One region of the Streptomyces sp. V2I9 genome, then DNA from elsewhere that is predicted to be linked to it. Evidence: riboswitches for the same ligand, from Rfam matches in the RefSeq annotation. Region 1 holds a riboswitch; the other holds the start of a gene.
What was found. Region 1 has a riboswitch for S-adenosylmethionine ahead of thrC (threonine synthase). Riboswitches for the same ligand answer to the same signal wherever they lie in the genome.
Positions count from the first base shown of each region.

Region 2: it holds a riboswitch for S-adenosylmethionine, as region 1 does, so the genes downstream of both, QFZ71_RS06550 (aminotransferase class V-fold PLP-dependent enzyme) here and thrC (threonine synthase) in region 1, are expected to answer to the same signal.

Region 1 is NZ_JAUSZJ010000002.1:3,736,293-3,745,239, reverse strand. Features, by position in the region: gene QFZ71_RS16520 (asparagine synthase-related protein) at 1-826, opposite strand, end outside; gene QFZ71_RS16515 (keywimysin-related RiPP) at 877-999, opposite strand; gene groL (chaperonin GroEL) at 1,857-3,479, opposite strand; gene QFZ71_RS16505 (cold-shock protein) at 3,855-4,061, opposite strand; gene QFZ71_RS16500 (MoaD/ThiS family protein) at 4,629-4,907, opposite strand; gene thrC (threonine synthase) at 4,943-6,244, opposite strand; SAM riboswitch class I at 6,264-6,391, opposite strand; gene QFZ71_RS16490 (glucosyl-3-phosphoglycerate synthase) at 6,545-7,495, shown strand; gene QFZ71_RS16485 (trehalose-6-phosphate synthase) at 7,659-8,947, shown strand, end outside.
Region 2 is NZ_JAUSZJ010000002.1:1,454,638-1,463,584, reverse strand. Features, by position in the region: gene QFZ71_RS06565 (ubiquinol-cytochrome c reductase iron-sulfur subunit) at 1-610, shown strand, start outside; gene QFZ71_RS06560 (ubiquinol-cytochrome c reductase cytochrome b subunit) at 607-2,256, shown strand; gene trpD (anthranilate phosphoribosyltransferase) at 2,380-3,444, shown strand; SAM riboswitch class IV at 3,550-3,667, shown strand; gene QFZ71_RS06550 (aminotransferase class V-fold PLP-dependent enzyme) at 3,846-5,225, shown strand; gene QFZ71_RS06545 (Lrp/AsnC family transcriptional regulator) at 5,306-5,587, opposite strand; gene QFZ71_RS06540 (rhomboid family intramembrane serine protease) at 5,584-6,339, opposite strand; gene QFZ71_RS06535 (hypothetical protein) at 6,533-6,775, shown strand; gene QFZ71_RS06530 (NYN domain-containing protein) at 6,811-8,172, shown strand; gene QFZ71_RS06525 (NlpC/P60 family protein) at 8,464-8,947, shown strand, end outside.

The DNA of each region.
Region 1 (8,947 bases):
TGAGCAGCGAGAGCCGCTGCGGACCGGTCGCACGGGCGGCGAAGGTGAGGGAGGTGGAGTCCAGGCCCCCGGACAGTTCGCAGCTGATCCGGTCCAGGCCGCCGACATGGGCTCGTACGGAGGCGGCGATGGCCTCACCGAGGGCCCGTGCGCCCTCGGCCAGCGGGAGTTCGGGGGCCGGCGGCTCCCACCAGCGGTGCTCCGTGGGGCCGGGGAGGGCGGCCGTGCCCGGTGCTGCGACCGGCAGGGTCAGGCCGTACCCGGCGCCGGTCTCGTGCACCCCGCGCCACACGACACGGCGGCTGAGGGGGTGCGGCAGGAAGTCGAGCATGCGCAGGGCGAGCGCTCCGTCGTCCAGAGGCGCGTCGATCAGCCGGGCGAGGGCGGCCGGGCGGTCGGAGGCGATGGTTCCGGCCTCCGGGTGCCGGGCGTGGTAGATCCGGCGCAGCCCGGAGGCGGTGCCCCTGATCCAGGTCTGCCCGCAGAGCTGGGCGATCACGTGGTGCAGGCCGGGCAGCCGGGCCAGGCGGCGCTCCAGGCCGGTACGGTCGCGGGCGCCCTCCAGCAGGCCGGAGAGTACGGCCTCGGGAACGCGGTCGGGCCCGATGAGCACGAGGGCGTCGTCGCCCCGGCGGAGGTGGCTCACCTTGCGGAACGCCGGACGGGCGACGATCCAGGGCCGGCCTGACGGGTGGGCGACGGTCAGAACGTCGCCCCCCGTCGCGGCCGGCCCGGCCGACTCCTGCGCGGGAAGCCGCCCGGCCACCGCCGCGCCCGCCGCGCTGTCCGGCAGAACGACGAAGTAGTCACGCAGATGGCCGGGCATGTTCACCTTCCGGAAGTTCTCATACGTCGCACAGGAATCCGAGGTCCGGTTTAGACGAAACGGCGGACCCAGTACTCCTTGTACGAGCCGTAGAAGTAACCGGCGGTCTTCTTCGAGAAGTCGCCCTGCTTGAACAGCGACGGCTTCACGTAAGCCTTCTTCTGCTGCTTCATGAGACCTTCCCTTCTGTGTGAATGGAAACCGTAATGACCACTTTGCGCCTGCATAACTGACGTTATTCATGCGACTGGTGTTCACCACGTGAACACCAGAGCCATCATGTCCCGCCGCAGAACCGGTACGCATGATTCCGACTTACCGCCTGAAGTTGGCTGGATAGCGTGAGCGGAGAAGAGTGGAGGCCGACGCTCCGGCCCGGCGCGCGACATCGGGTGGCCGCCATGTGCAGTCGCACACCGGAGGCGCGTGACACCGAAGTGGACTGGACCAATCGCGGACCTGAAGGGCCTGATCGGGCGGTGAGCTGCCAGGAGAGGGAACCGCCGGTCACAGATCCGCCGAACCGCCCCCCGCCCCTCCGACCGCCTTCAAGGCCGCACTACCTCAGGCGCGGGGGGCGCGCCACCGGCATCGGCGAAACCGCCCGGACCCGTGCTGCCGCACCGGGAAGGTCGCCGCAAGACCCCATTCGGCCATGCCGAACGCCCTCCGCCACCGTCCGACTACGGAATGATCGGCCACACAGCCCCGCACGGGGCTTCCCATCGCGCGGCGAAGGACTTCCCGCCCCGCGGCGAAGGGCTCCTCGACCCGAGGCGAGGGGCTTCCCGGCCTGCATCCGCGGCCTTCCGCCCCCGCAGGCGGAAGTGTCCCGCCCCGGCGAGGGGGCGTGCCGGCCCGCCTCCGAGGAGCTCTCCGACCCGCCTCCGGGCTCCTCCCCTCCTTACCGCCCGCACCGCGCCCCACACCCCTCCCCGGCCACCTCCACCAACGCCTCAGGGGCGGCACCTCCGTGATGGAGGTACCGCCCCTGAGGGACGTACGGGGAACTTCGTGATCGGCAGGCCGATCAGAAGTCCATGTCACCGCCCGGCATGCCGCCCGGAGCGGCCGCGCCGGCCTTCTCGGGCTTGTCGGCGATGACGGCCTCGGTGGTGAGGAACAGCGCGGCGATGGACGCGGCGTTCTGCAGAGCGGAACGCGTGACCTTCGCCGGGTCGAGGATGCCCTCGGCGATCATGTCGACGTACTCACCGGTCGCGGCGTTGAGGCCGTGACCGATCGGAAGGTTGCGGACCTTCTCCACGACGACGCCACCCTCGAGACCACCGTTGACGGCGATCTGCTTGAGCGGGGCCTCCAGCGCGAGCTTCACGGCGTTGGCGCCGGTCGCCTCGTCGCCCGTGAGGTCGAGCTTCTCGAAGACGGCCGAGGCCTGGAGCAGAGCCACGCCACCACCGGCGACGATGCCCTCCTCGACGGCGGCCTTGGCGTTGCGCACCGCGTCCTCGATGCGGTGCTTGCGCTCCTTGAGCTCCACCTCGGTGGCGGCGCCGGCCTTGATGACGGCCACGCCGCCGGCCAGCTTCGCCAGACGCTCCTGGAGCTTCTCGCGGTCGTAGTCCGAGTCGGAGTTCTCGATCTCGGCACGGATCTGGTTGACGCGACCCTGAACCTGGTCGCTGTCACCGGCGCCGTCGACGATCGTCGTCTCGTCCTTGGTGATGACCACCTTGCGGGCACGGCCGAGCAGGTCCAGGCCGGCGTTCTCCAGCTTGAGACCGACCTCCTCGGAGATCACGGTGCCACCGGTGAGGATGGCGATGTCCGCGAGCATGGCCTTGCGGCGGTCACCGAAGCCCGGAGCCTTGACGGCGACGGACTTGAAGGTGCCCTTGATCTTGTTGACGACCAGGGTGGAGAGCGCCTCGCCCTCGACGTCCTCGGCGATGATCAGCAGCGGCTTGCCCGACTGCATGACCTTCTCCAGCAGCGGGATCAGGTCCTTGACGCTGCCGATCTTCGAGTTGACGATCAGGATGTACGGGTCGTCGAGCGACGCCTCCATACGCTCCATGTCGGTGGCGAAGTACGCCGAGATGTAGCCCTTGTCGAAGCGCATACCCTCGGTGAGCTCCAGCTCCAGACCGAAGGTCTGGGACTCCTCGACGGTGATGACGCCTTCCTTGCCGACCTTGTCCATCGCCTCGGCGATCTTGGCGCCGATCTCGGTGTCGGCGGCGGAGATGGAGGCGGTGGAGGCGATCTGCTCCTTGGTCTCCACGTCCTTGGCCTGCTCCAGCAGAGCGGCGGAGACGGCCTCGACGGCCTTCTCGATACCGCGCTTGAGGGCCATCGGGTTGGCGCCCGCGGCGACGTTGCGCAGACCCTCGCGGACGAGAGCCTGGGCGAGAACGGTGGCGGTGGTCGTACCGTCGCCGGCGACGTCGTCCGTCTTCTTGGCGACCTCCTTGACCAGCTCCGCACCGATCTTCTCGTACGGGTCCTCGAGCTCGATCTCCTTGGCGATGGAAACACCATCGTTGGTGATCGTGGGCGCGCCCCACTTCTTCTCGAGGACGACGTTACGGCCCTTGGGGCCGAGGGTGACCTTGACGGCGTCGGCGAGCTGGTTCATCCCGCGCTCGAGACCGCGCCGTGCCTCCTCGTCGAACGCGATGATCTTGGCCATGTGAAGTGGTCCTCCCGGACAGGGGTGGATTGCTCCGGACCGAGAGGCGCCCGCGACGGACGGCCTGCTGCGTGGTGGTTCCTTGCCCCACCGCACCTGCGGACCTCACCGGCCCGGTCCAAGTTCTGTCACTCTCACCTGGAGAGTGCTAACGCCAATGATTAGCACTCGACCCCCGAGAGTGCAAGCGCCTCGGGCGAGTGCCCGCCATGTGGTCCGGGGCCGCCGGCGGTGCCGCGCGGGGCCCGCCGCAGGTACGTGCCCCGAGGGCGGCGGCGGTCCCGGAACGCGCGTAGGGCCCGATCCCTGCTGGAGAACTCCAGGGGGGTCGGGCCCTACGTGCGTGAGTGGTGTCGTCGGACAGACGCGCCGGCCTCAGCCGACAGCGAGCTTGACCATGTCGGCCTGGGGCCCCTTCTGGCCCTGCGAGATCTCGAATTCAACTCGCTGACCCTCTTCGAGGGTGCGGTACCCGTCCATCTGGATCGCGCTGTAGTGGACGAAAACATCCGCACCACCGTCGACCGCGATGAAGCCGTACCCCTTCTCCGCGTTGAACCACTTGACGGTGCCCTGAGCCATGCCTAACTCCCCTATTACTGGCCCTTGCACGGGACCGCACTTCGCGGGCCCGGGTCACGACTCACCCTCCGACAGGAGAGGGTGCGCGGCGCCGCAGCGCGTCGACCGCGGCCGAATGTATCCGTCCAACTGCCCTCTGCAACAGGTCAATCGGACGAGAAATCTGGGGGCGGCTGAACACGCGAATAGGAGCGTTTCCTGAGATGTACGGGCAAGTCGGGCCAGTCAAAGGCCACTTATGCCGCAAGAGGTTCACGTACATTGGCTGCTTCTTATCGGGGCCGGGCGCATTCTCATATGCGGGCGGCACGAGCAGCGGACGGGGCTTCCCCAACTGTACCGCGCTCAACCATGCAGAATTGCCCCCTCCGCTTCTGGAGCGGAGGGGGCAACGGTGGTCCCGCGAAGGCGCGATGGCCACACCGGTCTCGACGGCCCCATAGGGCTCACACCGGCCGGGGAGCACGTCGACCCGAACCGACCCGGCTCGAACCGACCCGGCGTGAACCGGCCCGACCCGGCCCGAACCGACCCGGCGTGAACCGGCCCGAACCGCTCCGGACCGGCTCAGCAGCCGCCGGCGACCGCGGGAATGATCGAGACGCCCGCGCCGTCCGGGGTGGCGGCGTCGAGGCCGCCCTCGAAACGCACGTCGTCGTCGTTGACGTACACGTTGACGAAGCGGCGCAGCTTGCCCTGGTCGTCCAGGACGCGGGCCGCGATGCCCGGGTGGTCCTTCTCCAGGGACTCGATGACCTCGGAGAGCTTCGCGCCCTCCGCCGTGACCTCGGCCTGGCCGCCCGTGTAGGTGCGGAGGATGGTGGGGATGCGGACCTTGACGCTCATGGCGGACGCCTTTCTTGCTGCTGTGGTCGGAGTGGTCAGGCGGAGGCGAGGCCCGCGGCGCGGAACGCGTCCAGGCTCGGCTTGATGGTCGCCGTGGCCTGCGAGGTGGGGGCGACCGCGTCAAGCGTCTTGAGTCCGTCGCCGGTGTTCAGGACGACGGTGGTGAGCGCCGGGTCGATCACGCCGGCCTCGACCAGCTTCTTCGTCACGCCGACGGTCACCCCGCCCGCCGTCTCGCCGAAGATGCCCTCGGTGCGGGCCAGCAGCTTGATCGCGTCGACGACCTGCTCGTCGGTGACGTCCTCCACCGCGCCGCCGGTGCGCCGGGCGATGTCCAGCACGTACGGGCCGTCCGCCGGGTTGCCGATGGCCAGCGACTTGGCGATGGTGTTCGGCTTCTGGGGACGTACCACGTCGTGGCCGGCCTTGAAGGCGGCGGAGACCGGGGAGCAGCCCTCGGCCTGGGCGCCGAAGATCTTGTACGGCTTGTCCTCGACGAGGCCCAGCTCGATCAGCTCCTGGAACCCCTTGTCGATCTTGGTGAGCTGGGAGCCGGACGCGATCGGGATGACGATCTGGTCGGGCAGCTTCCAGCCGAGCTGCTCGCAGATCTCGTACGCCAGCGTCTTGGAACCCTCGCCGTAGTACGGACGGAGGTTGACGTTGACGAAGCCCCAGCCCTCGCCGAGCGGGTCGCCGATGAGCTCGGAGCAGAAGCGGTTGACGTCGTCGTAGGTGCCCTCGATACCGACCAGCTCACCGCCGTACACCGCGGCCATGACGACCTTGCCCTGCTCCAGGTCGTGCGGGATGAACACGCAGGAGCGCAGTCCGGCGCGGGCGGCGGCGGCGCCGACGGCCCCGGCCAGGTTGCCCGTGGAGGAGCAGGAGAGGGTGGTGAACCCGAAGGCGCGGGCGGCCTCGACGGCGATGGCGACGACCCGGTCCTTGAAGGAGTGCGTCGGGTTGCCGGAGTCGTCCTTGACGTACAGGCCGCCGGTGACGCCCAGCTCGCGGGCGAGGTTGTCGGCCTTGACGAGCTTGGTGAAGCCGGGGTTGATGTTGGGCTTCTCCGCCACGTCGGCGGGGACGGGCAGCAGCGGGGCGTACCGCCAGATGTTGTCCGGGCCGGCCTCGATGCGCTTGCGCAGCTCCTCGGGGGAGCCGGTGGGCAGGTCGTACGCCACTTCCAGCGGTCCGAAACAGGAGGCGCAGGCGAACAGGGGGCCGAGTTCGAACCGCTCGCCGCACTCGCGGCAGGAAAGCGCCGCGGCGGGACCGAGGTCGACGGCCGGGGCGGAAGGAACGGTGGTACCTGCAACGGTCTGAACAGCCATGATGGCGGAGGTCCCTTTCTCCTCATCTTCCTCGCGGCGCATTTCGCCGCAAGACGGAATTGGCACCTTCCCCACCGTGACCTCGCGGTCGGCAGGAGGGTTGCCGGGACTTCAACGGGCCGTTCCCTCAGTCCCTCTGGATGAGCTCTATGGCGCTGGATCTTCGATCCAGGCGTTTATGCGCGCTCCGACCCCGACATGCGACGGCGATACGCGTTGTTCAAGACTGTAACCGAAGCACCGGACCGTCGAGATAGCCGTCCGAACCGCGAGATGGATCACACACAGGGAGTGCCGACCGTGCTCGAAGAGGTGGAACGCTGGCTGACCAGGCGTTCCTGGTCGTCCGGCGACCGCCCGCTGAACCGGCTCGCCGACGCCCGGACCGCCGACCCGCGCCGTACGACCGTGAGCGTGGTGCTGCCCGCGCTCAACGAGGAGGCCACGGTCGGCGCGATCGTGGCGACGATCCGCCGGGAGCTGATGGAGAAGGTCCGGCTCGTCGACGAACTCGTGGTGATCGACTCCGGCTCCACCGACGCCACCGCGGCCGTGGCACGGGCGGCAGGCGCACGGGTGGTCCACCGGGACGCGATCCTGCCCCGGATCCCGGCGCTGCCCGGCAAGGGCGAGGTACTGTGGCGCTCACTCCTGGTGACCAGCGGCGAGATCGTCTGCTTCGTGGACGCGGATCTCAGGGACTTCTCGGCGGACTTCGTCTCGGGGACGGTGGGGCCGCTGCTCACCGATCCGGCCATCCAGTTCGTCAAGGCCATGTACGACCGCCCGCTCGGTGACGCGGCAGGTCAGGGCGGCCGCGTCACCGAACTGGTGGCACGCCCGCTGCTCAATCTGCACTGGCCGCGGCTGGCCGGGTTCGTCCAGCCGCTGGGCGGTGAATACGCGGTGCGGCGCTCCCTGCTGGAGCGGCTGCCGTTCCCGGTCGGTTACGGAGTGGAGCTGGGGCTGCTGGTGGACGCGCTGCACACGGTGGGCCTGGACGCGCTGGCCCAGGTGGACGTCGGCGTACGCCTCCATCGCCACCAGGACGGGCAGGCGCTGGGCCGCATGGCGGCGGCGATCTACCGTACGGCGCAGCTCAGGCTCTCGCGCGGCCATCTGGTGCGGCCGTCGCTGACCCAGTTCGAGCGCGGCGAGGGCGGCTTCGTCCCCCGTACGCACCCGGTGGACACCGAGGAGCGGCCGCCGATGCGGGAGATCGCGGAGTACGCGGAGCGGTGGGCGGCGTGAGGCGGTGGGTGGCGTGAGGCGGTGGGCGGCGTGAGGGGTGAGCGCCCGGAACGCCGGGGCCGGGTGAGGCTGTGGGCGGCCGGAGCGGCCGGGCCGTCTGAGGCGGTGCCGGGTGGAGCCGCCGGGCGTTTGGGGGCCGGGCTCACGGGCTAGGTTCCGGTACATGGTCTCCGAGCACACGCCTTCCACCGGTTCCACCCGTTCCACCGCTTCCCAGGTCCTCGTCGCGTCCAACCGCGGCCCCGTCTCGTACACGCTCGGTGAGGACGGGACGCTCGACGCCAAACGCGGCGGGGGCGGTCTCGTCTCCGGGCTGAGCGCCGTCGACGACAAGCTGTGGGTCTGCGCGGCCCTCGGCGACGGCGACCGCGAGGCGGTCCGCCGCGGGGTCGGGGAGCCGGGCGTCCGGATGCTGGACATCGACGCGGAGGTGCACGCCGACGCCTACAACGGCATTGCGAACTCGGTGCTGTGGTTCGTCCACCACATGCTCTACCAGACGCCCGTCGAGCCGGTCTTCGACGCGGAGTTCCGCAGGCAGTGGGCCGCGTACGAGACGTACAACCGGGCCTTCGCCCGCGCGCTGGCCGAGGAGGCGGAGCCGGGAGCCTCGGTCCTCGTCCAGGACTACCACCTGGCCCTGGTTCCCGGCATGCTGCGGGAGCTGCGCCCGGACCTGAGGATCGGCCACTTCTCGCACACCCCCTGGGCGCCCGTGGACTACTTCCGGCTGCTGCCCGACGACATCGCGGAGCAGTTGCTGCGCGGCATCCTCGGCGCGGACCGGGCCGCGTTCCTGACCCGCCGCTGGGCGGACGCGTTCATCGGCTGCTGTACGGAGATCCTCGGCGGCACGGGCCGGACCCGGATCGGGGTGCACGGCCTCGGGGCCGACGCGGAGTTCCTGCGCCGCCGTGCGCACGAGCCGGACGTGGACGAGCGGATGGCGGCGCTGCGGGAGCAGGTGGGCGAGGGCCGGAAGACCGTGGTCCGGGTGGACCGCACCGAGCTGTCCAAGAACATCGTGCGCGGCCTGCACGCCTACCGGGCCCTGCTGGACGCCCACCCGGAGTGGCGCGAACGCGTCGTGCACATCGCCTTCGCCTACCCCTCCCGCCAGGACCTCGCCCTCTACCGGGATTACACGGCGGCGGTGCAGTCGCTGGCCACGGAGATCAACGGGGCGTACGGGACGGAGAGTTGGACGCCGGTCGTCCTCCACGTCAAGGACGACTTCGCCCGCTCGCTGGCCGCGTACCGGATGGCGGACGTGGCCCTGGTCAACCCGATCCGCGACGGCATGAACCTGGTCGCCAAGGAGGTCCCGGTCGTCTCGGACCAGGGCTGCGCGCTGGTGCTCTCGCGCGAGGCGGGGGCGTACGAGGAGCTGGGCGAGGACGCGATCGTGGTCAACCCGTACGACGTGACGGGCACGGCGGAGGCCCTGCACGA
Region 2 (8,947 bases), 2.3 Mb from region 1:
GGCCGGTGCCGAGGAGTCCGCGATCGGCCGCCGCAAGCTGATCCGCAACACCATGTTCGGCGCGCTGGCCCTGGTGCCGCTCTCCGGTGTGGTCCTGCTGCGCGACCTCGGTCCGCTGCCGGAGAAGAAGCTCCGCAAGACCCTCTGGGCCGAGGGCAAGCAGCTCATCAACATGAACACGATGAAGCCGCTCCGCCCCGAGCACATCACCGTCGGGTCGCTGGCCTTCGCCATGCCCGAGGGGCTCGACCCGGAGGCGCACGACTTCCAGACGCAGATGGGCAAGGCCGCCCTGATGCTCGTCCGCATCGAGCCGGACGACATCAAGGACAAGCGCCAGCGGGACTGGGCCCACGAGGGCATCGTCGCGTTCTCCAAGGTCTGCACCCACGTCGGCTGCCCGATCAGCCTGTACGAGCAGCAGACGCACCACGTGCTCTGCCCGTGCCACCAGTCCACCTTCGACCTTTCCGACGGCGCTCGCGTCATCTTCGGTCCCGCCGGCCACCCCCTTCCGCAGCTGCGGATCGGTGTCAACAGCGAGGGCAACCTCGAGGCGCTCGGCGACTTCGACGAGCCCGTCGGTGCTGCCTTCTGGGAGCGCGGATGAGTACTGCGACGACAAACCCCTCCGCCGCCGAAACGGCGAGCGGGCGCAAGGCCCCGGCGGGCGAGCGGGTCGCCGACTGGGCGGACGGCCGACTGGGCATCTACGGCCTGGCCAAGGCCAACATGCGCAAGATCTTCCCGGACCACTGGTCCTTCATGCTCGGTGAGGTCTGCCTCTACAGCTTCATCATCATCATCCTCACGGGTGTGTATCTGACGCTGTTCTTCCAGCCGAGCATGGGCGAGATCGTCTACCACGGTCCGTACGAGCCCATGCAGGGCATCCGGATGTCCGAGGCGTACGCCTCGACGCTGAAGATCAGCTTCGAGGTCCGCGGTGGTCTGCTCGTGCGGCAGATCCACCACTGGGCCGCGCTGATCTTCCTGGCCGGCATGTTCGTGCACATGATGCGCGTCTTCTTCACGGGCGCCTTCCGCAAGCCGCGCGAGATCAACTGGCTGTTCGGCTTCCTGCTGTTCGTGCTCGGCATGTTCACCGGGTTCACCGGCTACTCCCTCCCGGACGACCTGCTGTCCGGTACGGGTGTCCGCTTCACCCAGGGCGCGATCCTGTCCGTGCCGATCGTCGGCACGTACATCTCGATGTTCCTGTTCGGCGGCGAGTTCCCCGGCCACGACTTCGTGGCCCGGTTCTACTCGGTCCACATCCTGCTGCTGCCGGGCATCATGCTCGGCCTGCTGGTGGCCCACCTGATCCTGGTCTTCTACCACAAGCACACGCAGTTCGCGGGTCCCGGCCGGACCAACAAGAACGTCGTCGGCATGCCGCTGCTGCCCGTGTACATGGCGAAGGCCGGAGGGTTCTTCTTCCTCGTCTTCGGCATCATCGCGGTCATCTCGGCCATCGCCACGATCAACCCGATCTGGGCCATCGGCCCCTACCGGGTCGACCAGGTGTCCACCGGCGCCCAGCCCGACTGGTACATGGGCTTCGCCGAGGGTCTGGTCCGTGTGATGCCGGGCTGGGAGATCAACCTGTGGGGTCACACGCTCGTCCTGGGCGTGTTCATCCCGCTGGTCGCCTTCGGCCTGGTGCTCGGCGTCATCGCGCTCTACCCGTTCATCGAGTCCTGGGTCACCGGCGACAAGCGCGAGCACCACATCCTGGACCGCCCGCGCAACGCCCCGACGCGTACCGCGTTCGGCGTCGCCTGGATCACGGCGTACTTCGTCGGCCTCATCGGCGGCGGCAACGACCTGTGGGCCACGCACTTCCACCTGTCGATCAACGCCATCACCTGGTTCGTCCGGATCTTCTTCTTCCTCGGACCGGTCATCGCGTTCATCGTCACCAAGCGGATCTGCCTCGGCCTCCAGCGCCGCGACCGGGACAAGGTGCTGCACGGACGCGAGTCCGGCATCATCAAGCGCCTGCCGCACGGTGAGTTCGTGGAGGTCCACGAGCCGCTCAGCCCCGCGCAGCTGCACACGCTCACGGCGCACGAGCAGTACAAGCCGCTCGAACTCGGCCCCGCGGTCGACGAGAACGGCGTGAAGCGCAAGATCTCCCCGGTGCAGAAGCTGCGCGCCAAGCTCAGCAAGGGGTTCTACGGCGAGGGGAACCAGATCCCCAAGGCGACCCCCGAGGAGTACAAGGAGATCAGCGAGGGCCACGGCCACCACTGATCCCCTGAACCGATCGCCACCGTGAGAGCCCCGTCCAATCGCCGGACGGGGCTCTTCGCGGTCCCCGGCGCTGGATAGGGTGGAGCCGATCCTTCTGACCGGCTGTGGACCCTGGAGCGGACCATGAACGTGGTGACCCCGAGCGGCGGCGACGGCGTGGCGGCCCCTTCCTGGCCCGGCCTCCTGAACCCCCTGCTGCGCGGCGAGGACCTCAGCTCCGAGGAGACCGCCTGGGCCATGGACCGCATCATGAGCGGCGAGGCGACCGACGCGCAGATCGCCGGGTTCGCCGTGGCCCTGCGGGCCAAGGGCGAGACCGTCGAGGAGGTCACCGGGCTGGTCCGCGCGATGTACACCCACGCCAACACCATCGAGGTGCCGGGCCGCACGGTCGACATCGTCGGCACCGGCGGCGACCTCGCCAAGACGGTCAACATCTCGACCATGTCCGCGATCGTCATCGCCGGCACCGGCGCCAAGGTCGTCAAGCACGGCAACCGCGCCGCCTCCTCCGCCAGCGGCTCCTCCGACGTGCTGGAGAAGCTCGGCGTCAATCTGGAGCTGACTCCGCGGCGGGTCGTCGAGGTCGCCGAGCAGGCGGGCATCACCTTCTGCTTCGCCGTGAAGTTCCACCCCGCCCTGCGCTACGCGGCCAAGGCCCGCAAGGAGCTCGGCGCGCAGACCACGTTCAACATCCTGGGCCCCCTCACCAACCCGGCGCGGGTCCGCGCCCAGGCGGTCGGCGTCGCCGACGCCCGGATGGCGCCCATCGTCGCGGGTGTCCTGGCGGAACGGGGCAACAGCGCCCTGGTCTTCCGCGGCGACGACGGACTGGACGAGCTGACCACCACCGCCACCTCCCGCGTCTGGGTGGTCCGCGACGGCACGGTCCGCGAGGAGGCGTTCGACCCGCGCGACGTGGGGCTGCCCATCGTCCCGGTCGAGGCCCTGCGCGGCGCGGACGCCTCGTACAACGCCGATGTGGCCCGCCGCCTGCTGGACGGCGAGGGCGGTGCGGTACGCGAAGCGGTCCTGCTCAACTCGGCGGCGGCCCTGGTCGCCCTCGATCCGGGGACCGGGACGCTGGCCGAACAGCTCGCGGCGAAGATCGCGGTCGCGGCCGACTCCATCGATTCCGGGGCGGCCAAGCGCGCTCTGGAGCGCTGGGTGGCGGTCAGCAACGCCTGACCACGCCGGAGGGGCACTCCGGCGCACGCGGTATGAACGAGGGCGCGGTCCGGATGCCGGACCGCGCCCTTGCGCGTGTGCCCACGTATGGCAAGATGCTGCGCAGGTCATGAGTGACAGCGACTACGGCCCCGGCCCGCTGTCCGGCAACCCTCCGTCCGTGGCGGGGTGCCCCGGGTGAAGACCAGGCCGTAGGCAGCGAGGTCTGCGGCAAGCGCGGGCCCCTCGGCATCCAGCGGATGTCAGCCCCCGGGGTCCTGGTCCCTAGGGAGCCTTCTGTGAGCACGCGAATGCGCTAGGGCTTGTCGCCCTTCTTCCGCGCACCCTTCTTCCTTCCTCCTCCCTGCGCTGCCGCGTACCGCCGGCGCATGGATTTCGCCTGCCTGTTACGGGAGTTCGCCATGTCTGTCACCACCGCTGCCCTCGACCCGTCGGTTTGTGCCCCGCTGCCCGTTCTGGGCCAGGACGTCACCGTTCCGCTCGTCACCGGCGGTGAGGTCACCTACGCCGCGCTCGACTACGCCGCCAGCGCGCCGGCTCTCCAGCGGGTCTGGGACGACGTCGCCGCGTACGCCCCGTACTACGGCAGCGTCCACCGCGGCGCCGGCTACCTCTCGCAGCTCTCCACCGACCTCTTCGAGAGCAGCCGCCGTACGGTCGCGGAGTTCCTCGGCTGCCGCGACGACGACCAGGTGGTCTTCACCCGCTCCACGACCGACTCCCTCAACCTGCTGGCCGCCGCGCTCCCCGCCGACTGCCAGGTCTTCGTGTACGAGACCGAGCACCACGCCTCCCTGCTGCCCTGGCGCGACGCCCGCGTCACCTACCTCGACGCGCCCCGTACCCCGGACCGGGCGGTCGAGATCCTGGAGCGCGCGCTGGCCGGCCGCGACCCCTACGGTCCCGCCCTCGTCTGCGTCACCGGCGCCTCCAACGTGACCGGCGAGCTGTGGCCGGTGAAGGAACTCGCCGCCGCCGCCCACGCGCACGGTGCCCGGATCGTCCTGGACGCCGCCCAGCTGGCGCCGCACCACCCCGTGGACATCGCCGAACTGGGCGTCGACTGGGTCGCGTTCTCCGGCCACAAGCTGTACGCGCCCTTCGGCTCCGGCGTCCTGGCCGGCCGCGCCGACTGGCTCCGGGCCGCCGAGCCCTACCTCGCCGGCGGCGGCGCGTCCCGCACGGTCGCCCGCCGCGCCGACGGGGGCGTGGACGTGGACTGGCACACCACCGCCGCCCGCCACGAGGCCGGTTCGCCCAACGTCATCGGCGTCTACTCCATCGCCTCCGCCTGCAAGGCCCTGACCGAGGCGGGCTTCGACCACCTGGTCGCGCGGGAGCAGGAGCTGGTCTCGCGGGTCCTCGACGGGCTGGCCGAGGTGCCCGAGGTGCGGGTGCTCTCCCTGTTCGGCGACGACGCGCCGCGGGTCGGTGTCATCTCCTTCGTGGTGCGCGGCTGGAACAGCTCGCACTTCGCCGCCGCCCTCTCCGCGGAGTACGGCATCGGCGTCCGCGACGGCCTGTTCTGCGCCCACCCGCTGGTGCGCACCCTGCTCGGCAGCGACCCGCAGGAGCCGGGGGAGTGCGGGGCGCCGGAGGCGGAGCCGGGGGAGAGGTCCCTGAACGCGATCCGGGTGAGCTTCGGCGCCGGTACGCCCGACGAGCACATCGACCGCTTCCTGCGCGCGGTCACCGAGCTGGTCCGCGACGGAGCCCGCTGGAACTACCGCACCGAGGACGGCCGCTGCGTCCCGGACCGCGGCGAGGCCGCACAGGTCTGAGGGTCGGCCGCGGGGAAACACCCCGGCCGGGGGAACATCGGGGTCAGGGGGTGTACCGGCCCTGATCCGTCGGACGCCCCCTACGCGTCGAGGCCGATGGCGAAGGCGGCCTCCAGGTCGTGCTGGGAGTACGTCCGGAAGGCCACGTGGGTGTCGGTCCCCTCGACGCCGGGGATCTTGCTGATCCGGCCGGGGATGATGTCCGCGAGGTCGTCGTGCCGGGCGACACGGACCATGGCGATCAGGTCGTAGGTGCCGGTGACGGAGAAGACCTCGCTGACGCTGTCCAGGGCGGCGATGGCCTCGGCGATCTCCGGAATCCGGTCCACGCTGGTCTTGATGAGCACGATCGCGGTGATCACGGCTGGCTGTCTCCCTCGGTGGCCGTGGCTGGAACCTTCACTCTAGTCCTCCGCCCGTGGAGTCCCCAGGCGCACAGGAACCCGGCCGCGAACCCCGCCACATGCGCCAGATACGCCACCCCCGGTCCGCTGCCCGCGCTCTGCGCCGCCGCCCACTGGAGGGCGAACCAGAAGACCAGCACGATCCAGGCGGGGAAGCGCAGCGGCAGGAAGAACAGGAACGGGAACAGGCTGGTCACCCGCGCCTTGGGGAAGAGGTACAGGAACGCGCCGAGGACCGCGGAGATCGCCCCCGACGCCCCCACCAGGGTCTGCTCGGAGTCCACGTGCGCCGCCGCGTAGCAGACCAGCGCCGCATAGCCGCAGCCCACGTAGAACAGCGCGAACCGCACCCTGCCCATGCGCTCCTCGGCCATCGCGCCGAACACGTACAGGAACAGCAGGTTCCCCAGCAGGTGCAGCCAGCTCCCGTGCACGAACAGCGCGGTGAACGGCGTGATCAGCGCGTGTGCCGATCCCTCCCACAGCTCGGCGGGGATCACTCCCCACCGCTCGAAGTACGCGGCCCGGGCGGCGAGCAGCGCGTCCTCGCCCCGGTGGGTGACGCCGCCGAACCCGGAGAGCGGGCTGATCAGGAACACCACGCCGCAGGCGGCGATGAGTCCGTACGTGACCGGGGCGCCGCTCGCCGCCGCCGCGTCCCGGATCCTCCCGGCCGTGGTCCGCCGGTCCGCCTGCCGCCACTCGATCATGTACAGAGCATGACGTACCCGTGCGGACCGGGAGGGAGCGCCTCGCCGGGCCGGTGCCCATACGCGAGGCCGTAGGGTTACGCCAGGACTTCCGCAGTTCGACGGCGCACCGCGAGATCCTTGACGTAGACAGGTGGAGTCGCGGCGGCGCACCCGGCGCGGACTCCTGGCGACGACGAAAGAGGACGCAACGATGACGACGGTTCCCCTGCCGACCGACGGGACCCGCTGGCGCTGCACCCTGTGCGGCAATCTCACGCGCTTCGACGTGACCCGTTCGTCGAAGGTCGTGGAGTACGTCCACCTCGACCTGGCCGGTGAGCCGAGTGTCGAGGAGCGGGAGGTGGTCAGTGAGACCATCGAGTCGGTCCGCTGCCGTTGGTGCAATGCGGTGGACCAGATCGAACTGGTGGACAAGCCGGGCGCCGCTTCCTGAGGAGCGGGCCCTTCACGTATATGGGGTGACGGACGGTGGAACAGCCGACCAGCGGCGCCGGACCGGCCGATGAGGCCGACGGCGGTGCAGAGGTGCTCGGCCGTCCGCTGCCCGAGGGTGTGCGACGGCGGGTGATCGCCCTGGTCGCGGATGCCTTCGGTGGTCTGACCGTCTCCGAACTGCCCGCCCAGCTGCGGCAGTACGCCAGATTCACCCCGACCCGGCGCGCGAAGTTCGCGGGGAACGCGATGGCCGCCGCGCTGGCGGGCGACGCCGCCTTCCGGCAGCGGATCGGGGAGCGGCTCGGCCAGTCCCAGCCGGAGCTGGCCGCCGCCCTGGAGGCGGGTTCGCCGCCCGCCGCAGCAGATCCCCTCGATGTGGCCGCGGCCGCCTACGTGTTGCGCCCGGTCGGCTGGGTCAAGCTGGTCGAGGCCGCCGGCGAGGAGGCTCAGCGCGCCGACGCGGAGCGGGCGGACGAGGAGACCCGGCGCGAGCTGGACCATCTGCGCGAGGAGCTGGAGCGGGCCCGCGCCCACACCCGCGCCGAGACCGAACGGCTGCGCACCGAGCTGGAGGCGACCCGCAAGGAGGCCGAGTCGCTGCACCGCAAGCTGCGCAGCGCCCAGAGCGAGGTCAAGCGGGGCGAGGCCGCCCTGCGTCGCAGCGTGGCCGAGACCGATGCCGTACGGGCCGAGTCGGCCGCCCAGCTCTCCGCCGTGGAGAGCGAGTCGCGGCGGCTCAAGGGGCGGCTGGGGGAGGCCGAGGCGGCCCTGGAAGCGAGCCGCCGGGCGGCCCGCGAGGGGCGGTCGGTGGAGGACATGCGGCTGCGGCTGCTCCTGGACACCGTGCTGGACGCGGCCTCGGGGCTGCGGCGTGAGCTGGCGCTGCCCCCGGCGACGACGCATCCCGCCGACACCGTGGACGCGCTGGAGCCCGGCCGGATGTCGCCCAAGGACATCGCCGCCCGAGCTCTTTCGGAGACCGACCCGGCCCTGCTGGACCAGCTGCTGGCGCTGCCGCAGGCCCACCTCATCGTGGACGGCTACAACGTCACCAAGACCGGCTACCCCCAGATGCCGCTGGAGAAGCAGCGGTTGCGGCTGCTGGGCGGGCTCTCGGTGCTCGCGGCGCAGACCGGCGCCGAGATGACCTGTGTCTTCGACGGGGCCGAACTGGCCGCCCCGGTGCTGCTCGCGCCGCCGCGCGGCGTGCGGGTGCTGTTCAGCAAGCCCGGTGTCACGGCGGACGAGGTGATCCGCCAACTCGCCCGCGCGGAGCCGCCGGGACGGCCCGTGGTGGTCGTCTCCACGGACCGGGAGGTGGCGGACGGCGTGGCGAAGGCCGGGGCGCGGCCGGTCGCGTCCGTCTTGCTCCTCAAACGTCTTTCGCGCGTCTAAAGGAGTTTGGGTGGCATGTGTGACATGCCGGATTTCTGGGAACGTACCGTCAAGTCGCCGCTACACGCGGTGGGGTGAGAGTAAAGAAGTACCTGGTGTGACGAGAAAATTCCTGTGAGGATTTGAACTGATCACAAGATGGTCACTAGGGTCAGGCCTCGAACCTTCGCACGGTTGATCACCCATCGGGGGTGGCGGCGGAGGAACCGCCGAATCCGTCATGTGCACGGAGCCGGGGATTTCTTCCCCCACTTGCCCGGTAGGCGGCTGAGGAAGAAGGAGCTCGCCTCCGTGGCGTCCCACCGTCGTCCCAAGCAGCCGAGCCGTGCCCGTGTCACCGTGCTCACCGCGACTGCCGCCGCCGCCGTGGCCCTGACCTCCCAGGCCGCCCACGCCGACCCCAAGCCGAGCAAGAACGAAGTCAAGGCGAAGGTCGACAAGCTCTACCACGAGGCCGAGGCCGCCACCGAGAAGTACAACGGTGCCAAGGAGCAGCAGGACAACCTGAAGAAGGAAGTCGACGCGCTCCAGGACAAGGTCGCCCGCGGTCAGGCCGAGCTCAACACGCTGCGCACCGAACTCGGTTCGATCGCCACCGCGCAGTACCGCTCCGGCGGCATCGACCCCTCCGTGGCCCTCTTCCTCGCCTCGGACCCGGACAGCTTCCTCGACCAGGCCTCCGCGCTCGACCAGCTGACGGTCAAGCAGACGGAGTCGCTGCAGAAGATCCAGTCCAAGCAGCGCACCCTCGCCCAGCAGCGCAAGGAAGCCCAGG